2 regions of the Flavobacterium sp. C4GT6 genome follow, and region 1 is predicted to be linked to the other one. Evidence: riboswitches for the same ligand, from Rfam matches in the RefSeq annotation. Region 1 holds a riboswitch; the other holds the start of a gene.
What was found. Region 1 has a riboswitch for thiamine pyrophosphate ahead of thiS (sulfur carrier protein ThiS). Riboswitches for the same ligand answer to the same signal wherever they lie in the genome.

Region 1 (3,421 bases):
AGCGGGTTATTTTATACAGTCTATGAGAGGGGTGCAGGATGTAAACGGTACAGAAGTTAATTATGACGGAGCCTTGAGGTTTCAGGGATTTTCTGTAGGTGTGGGGATTCCTATTTTTGCGGGTAATAATATCTCGAAGATAAAAGCGGCAAAAACCAATGCCGAAATGCAGCAAATGCAGGCCGATTACCTGCAGGAACAAATAAGCAGTCAGTATACCCAACAAATGGATCAGTTGGAAACATTTCAGTCGCTTGTAAATTACTATATTACTACGGCGTTGCCTAATGCAGAGGTGATTTCCAACAATTCGTCTAAGGCGTACCTTAACGGTGATATTTCTTATGTAGAATATGTACAGGGACTGGAAACGGCTCTTAACATCAGGATAAACTACATTAATGCTATTAACAACCACAACAATGCAGTGATTAACCTGCAATACCTATTAAATCAGTAACATAAGATGAAAAAGATACAACTTAATATAGCCCTTTATACTATTACGGCAGCTTTTTTGTTTACAGGCTGTGGTAAGAAAACAAATGATGAGCATACTAACGAAGCTCAGACAGAAGAGGCGCACAATCATGCAGAGGAAGAAACAGGAGTTAAGGAAGTAGAACTTAATGAGGCGCAGTTTAAGGCAGCCGACATTGAGTTAGGAACTTATTCCATGAAAAACCTGAGCGAAGTAATAAATGCCAACGGATATACAAAGCTTCCGCCGCAAAACCAGGCCGATGTATCGGTACATATGACGGGGATTGTTACGGCAATCAAAGTGATAGAAGGCGAGGAGGTTAAAAAAGGTCAGGTACTGGCAGTGTTGGAAAGTCCGGAGTTTGCCCGTTTGCAGGAGGCTTACCTTACGTCAAAAAATAATCTGCAGTTCCTGGAACTGGAATACGAAAGACAAAAGATATTAAGCGAGGAGAATGTAAACTCTAAAAAGGTATTTCAGCGTACCAAGTCGGATTACGAAATCGAAAAGGCAAAATTCAATTCGCTTGATAAGCAGCTTAGCATGCTTAACCTGAGTAAAAGCTCTGTAAATTCTATTATGGCAATTACGGCACCAATCTCTGGGCATGTTACAGAAATCAATATCACACTTGGTGCTAATGCAGAGGTTGGTAAACCACTGCTTACCATTGTAGATAATTCTCAACTGCATGTGGATCTTTTAGTTTATGAAAAAGACCTGTATAAAGTTAAACCGGGACAAAACGTTCGTTTTGTACTTACCAATCAAGGTAATACCGAGATTACGGGTAAGATATTCAACATAGGCAAATCGTTTGAAAACGATACTAAGTCGGTTGCCGTTCATGCCGATATTATGAACAAGGAAGAGAAACTGATTGCGGGTATGTATGTAAATGCGCTTATAGATGTAGGAGAAAGGGCAGTACAGGCATTGCCTAATGATGCTATTATAAAGGCAGACGGAAGGGAGTATATTTTTGTTTTGGAAGAAGAACATCATCATGATGAAAAAGAAGGTCACTCTCATGATGACGGACACCATCATGACGACGAAGATACGCATAACCATGATGCTACCGAAGGACACTCTCATGATGATGGTCATGATCATGATAAAGAGGGGGAAATGTACCATTTTCAGCGTATAGAGGTGAAAACCGGTACATCTCAGTTGGGATATACTCAGATTACGGTACTTCAAAAAATAGACAACCATGCTAAAATAGTACTTAAAGGTGCTTATTACATTCAGAGCCATCTTATTAAGAGTGATGGTGGCGGTGGTCATGCTCATTAAAAAATAAAATCTACTTCATAGAAATAAAGCCTCCTCTTTTGGGAGGCTTTATTTTTTAACAGAGCTAACTGTAAGTTTTAATAAAAAAACTATAGATTTGTAATCTACTTTAGGGGTGTCTGCATATTTGCAGGCTGAGATTTTACCCTCTGAACCTGATACAGTTCATACTGGCGTAGGGAAAAGTAAGATGACTTCTTAATAGTGCTGTTGTGCACTTTTTTGCAGCCATTCCTAAAGTATATTATTTAACCTAATATACTGTGAGCGAATGGAATTACTCATTAACAATCAAAAAAAACAATTTGCACAGGAAACGCTTACTATTCAGGCATTGCTTGATATTGAGTCGCCCCAAAAGCAAAAAGGTATTGCTGTTGCCATAAACAATACCGTTATCCCAAAAACCAACTGGGATTCTTTTCTGTTACATCCTTCATATCAAATCCTAATCATTTCTGCCACTCAGGGCGGTTAATCCTTTATACCCAATTCTTAAAACTATTATTATGGAAAACAAAAAGCATCAAATATCCAGAACCCCGTTTGCTAATTCAAAAAAAATATATGTAGACGGACAGATTCACCCTATAAAAGTAGCCATGAGGGAAATTACCCTTAACGATACCCGAATGGCAAACGGAGGTTTGGAAAAAAATCCTCCGGTAACGGTTTATGATACATCAGGACCATATACTGATGAAAATATAGAAATTGATGTAAGGAAAGGACTGCCAAGAATAAGAGAGCAATGGATACTGGACAGGGGAGATGTGGAGGAACTTACCGAAATTTCTTCAAACTATGGTAAAGAACGTCTTAATGATTCGGGTTTGGATAACCTGCGTTTTGAGTACCTGCATAAGCCATTAAAAGCAAAAAAGGGAGCAAATGTTTCTCAGTTATATTATGCCAAAAAAGGGATAATAACACCAGAGATGGAATATATTGCCATTAGGGAAAATCAAAAACTGGAAGCTTTTGAGAAAGAAAACAATAACCTTTGCCAGCAGCACCCGGGTAACAGCTTTGGTGCTAATACACCAAAAAATAAAATAACTCCCGAGTTTGTTCGTAGCGAAGTAGCTGCCGGACGTGCCGTAATTCCAAATAACATAAACCACCCTGAAAGTGAGCCTATGATTATAGGACGTAACTTTCTTGTAAAAATCAATGCCAATATTGGTAACAGTGCCGTTACATCGAGCATTGAAGAAGAGGTTGAAAAAGCCGTATGGGCCTGCCGTTGGGGAGCCGATACTATAATGGATCTTTCGACCGGGAAAAACATCCATGAAACAAGGGAGTGGATTATACGTAATTCTCCGGTGCCTATCGGCACGGTGCCTATTTATCAGGCATTGGAAAAAGTAAAAGGAAAGGCTGAAGACCTTACCTGGGAAATTTTCAGGGATACCCTTATTGAGCAGGCAGAACAGGGAGTATCTTACTTTACAATTCATGCCGGGGTGCTTTTGCGTTACATCCATCTAACAGCCAGTCGTGTTACAGGCATAGTATCGAGAGGAGGCTCTATTATGGCTAAGTGGTGTTTGTTCCATCATAAGGAAAATTTCCTGTATACTCATTTTGAAGAAATATGTGAGATTATGAAAGCTTATGATGTGGCTTTCT
Region 2 (3,421 bases), on a different contig from region 1:
GGGAGCTGTGCCCTTAATCTTTGTCTGCTCTCGTTTATGGATGTTTTTACGTCAAAAAACAAGCCTCTTTTCTCTCAGGTTTCACAAAGCCATATACTGGCAGCTTCATTTGGTGTAATACTGCTGGCCTTTGTAGGGCTTGGGCTGTTTTTTGAGACCGATATACTGTTTTCACATTCAATAGGAATTACCAGCATCAGTTTTGCGGTGCTATATTTAATGTCGGTTCGTACCATATACAGATATCAAAAAGCAAATGCCAGTGATAGTATTGAAGTTACCGATAACGGACATACCGAGGTGTATACCTTGCGCGGAGTTATTTTGAGGTATTCTTTCTTTGCGTTAATTATTATTGTTGTTGCATTATCCCTGCCATTTTTTGCCGAGCATATTGCCGAACAGACAGGACTGGGCAAATCGTTTGTGGGTACACTGTTTTTAGCGGTATCTACATCACTGCCTGAGATTGCTGTTTCTGTAGCTGCCGTAAGAATGGGGTCTGCCGATATGGCTGTTGGTAATCTTTTAGGAAGCAACATCTTTAATATCTTCATACTGTTTATAGACGATATATTATATACCAAAGGACTTCTTTTAAAAGATGCTGCCGATATTAATGTAATGACGGTTTTTATTGTGCTGATGATGACAGCTGTGGCTATTATAGGTTTTATATTCCCGTACCAGAAGAAAAGGATATTTATGGCTTGGGATACACTGGTTATATTCCTGCTCTATGTGTTTAGCCTTGTACTGCTCTATAACTTAGGTTAGGGTGTAACAAATAGTGTATTTTGACAACTAATAATTAATCAAATCAAAAAACAATAAAGAAAATGACATCACACGAAATTGACTACCATATATATGGTGAAGAAATGCAATATGTAGAAATAGAGCTTGATCCGCAGGAAGCTGTAGTGGCAGAGGCAGGAAGCTTTATGATGATGGATACCGGTATACACATGGATACCATTTTTGGCGACGGTTCTAACCAAACACAGGGTGTTATGGGTAAGCTGTTCTCGGCAGGAAAAAGGCTGCTTACAGGGGAAAGCCTGTTCATGACTGTGTTTTTAAACCAATACCACGGTAAACGAAAAGTAAGCTTTGCCTCTCCTTATCCGGGTAAAATTGTACCCATAGACCTAAACAAATACGGCGGACGCTTTATCTGCCAAAAGGATGCTTTCCTTTGTGCGGCAAAAGGAGTGTCGGTAGGGATTGAGTTCTCCCGAAAACTGGGCAGAGGTCTGTTTGGAGGTGAAGGTTTCATTATGCAGAAACTCGAAGGTGACGGTATGGCATTTGTACACGCCGGAGGTACACTGGCACGCAAAGAATTACAGGCAGGCGAAGTACTTAAGGTAGATACAGGCTGTATTGTAGGTTTCACTAAAGATGTGCATTATGACATCGAATTTGTAGGCGGTATTAAAAACAGCATTTTTGGAGGAGAAGGATTGTTTTATGCAACACTTCGCGGTCCGGGTGTGGTATATATACAATCGTTACCGTTTAGCAGGCTGGCAGGCAGAATTTATGCATCGGCACCACAGGGTGGAGGTCAGCAAAGAGGTGAAGGAAGCATACTGGGCGGATTGGGTAATCTGCTTGACGGAGATAACAGGTTTTAATAATAATTATCATAATATACAAAAGGGCTTTTTAAGCCCTTTTTTTATTTTAACAGTGAGTGCTTTATTCACACCATAACTATATGTATATTTGATGCTGGCTTTAGGGGTATTCTGTAAAGAATTGAGAGAGTCCCTTTGAACCTGATTCGGTTTATACCGGCGTAGGGAAAAGCGTATCTGTATACACTTCTATATCCTGATTTCTTTTCGGGAAACTCTTAAGCCATATTTACGTACCATAAAAAACTTAAATATGAGAGAGTCCCTTTGGAAATCTGTTTTACAGCTAAGGCAAAATTCCCCTTTAGTACATAATATTACCAATTATGTGGTAATGAACAATACGGCAAATGCACTACTGGCAGCAGGAGCATCGCCTATTATGGCACATGCACATGCTGAGCTTGAAGAGATGGTGAGCATTTGCGGAGCTACGATTATAAATATAGGTACATTAGATGAATACTGGATAGAAAGCATGTATAAGGCAGCAGCCAAAGCTCAGCAATTGGGTAAACCCTGGGTGTTGGATCCTGTAGGGGCGGGGGCAAGTAATCTTCGTAATACTACGGTAGCTGAACTTTTAAAATACAGGCCGGCAGTAATCCGTGGTAATGCTTCAGAGATTATGGCACTGGCTAATGCCGGAGGACAAACAAAAGGGGTAGACAGTACACATCAGTCTGGAGAGGCTATAGCTTCTGCCAAATGGCTTAACGAAAATACAGGAGCAGTAGTTTGCATATCGGGTGCTACCGATGTGATTGTTTCCGCAAATCAAAAAATACTTATCGATAACGGACATGTAATGATGACAAAAGTAACCGGGCTTGGCTGTACTGCCACGGCTCTTATTGGTGCTTTTGTAGCTAGTGAACCTGATAATCCTGTTGTAGCTACAGCAGGAGCTATGGCATTACTGGGTATTGCAGGAGAGATTGCCGTACCACTGTCTCAAGGACCGGGTAGTTTGCAAATGCATCTGCTGGATAAGTTGTATAATATTACCGAAGATGAATTCAACACTCATCTAAAAGTAACTATTAAAAATGACTAAGCCGTTTCCATATAAGCTATATCTGGTAATAAGCCAAGAAGCCTGCTGTGGCAGGGATATGCTTTGGGTTGCCGAACAGGCAGTGAAAGGCGGAGTCGATTTGGTACAGATAAGGGAGAAGAACAAAAGTTATCCTGATTTTCTTGAAAGCAGCTTAAGGCTAAAGGAAATGCTGGACAGGTATCAGGTACCGCTTATTGTAAATGATAATCCTTTGGTAGCAGTAAACTGTACTGCTTATGGGGTTCATGTAGGAAATACTGATGTGCCTCCGTCTGAAATTAAAAAGAAATGGCCTGATTGTAATATGACGGGGTATTCGGTAGAGTATTTGGAACAGCTAACAGGAAAGGAAATTCAATATGCCGATTATCTTGGTGTAAGTCCGGTATTTATTACACCAACCAAAACCGATACCGTTACCGAATGGGGGCTGGAGGGGATTGCCAAAATAAAAAGTATTACAAATAAGCCACTTGTAGCAATAGGAGGAATTAATGAAACAAATGCTCAGGAGGTAATACAGGCAGGAGCCGATTGCCTTGCGGTGGTGTCGGCAATATGTGCGGCTGACAATCCTGCTATGGCTGCTCAGGCATTACGAAACTTAATAGAAACAGCATGAAAGAGAAATATACATACCCAATAGTATTAACCATAGCAGGTACCGATCCCAGCGGAGGAGCAGGGATTCAGGCCGATTTGAAAACATTTTCTGCAT

Region 2: another riboswitch for thiamine pyrophosphate. It lies ahead of thiM (hydroxyethylthiazole kinase); the one in region 1 lies ahead of thiS (sulfur carrier protein ThiS).

The regions. Positions count from the first base shown of each region.
Region 1 covers NZ_JAZGZU010000001.1:21,097-24,517, forward strand. The annotation lists gene V3Z67_RS00075 (CusA/CzcA family heavy metal efflux RND transporter) at 1-460, shown strand, start outside; gene V3Z67_RS00080 (efflux RND transporter periplasmic adaptor subunit) at 467-1,786, shown strand; TPP riboswitch at 1,888-1,985, shown strand; gene thiS (sulfur carrier protein ThiS) at 2,058-2,264, shown strand; gene thiC (phosphomethylpyrimidine synthase ThiC) at 2,296-3,421, shown strand, end outside.
Region 2 covers NZ_JAZGZU010000009.1:50,516-53,936, forward strand. The annotation lists gene V3Z67_RS11705 (sodium:calcium antiporter) at 1-777, shown strand, start outside; gene V3Z67_RS11710 (TIGR00266 family protein) at 840-1,640, shown strand; TPP riboswitch at 1,736-1,828, shown strand; gene thiM (hydroxyethylthiazole kinase) at 1,897-2,700, shown strand; gene thiE (thiamine phosphate synthase) at 2,693-3,325, shown strand; gene thiD (bifunctional hydroxymethylpyrimidine kinase/phosphomethylpyrimidine kinase) at 3,322-3,421, shown strand, end outside.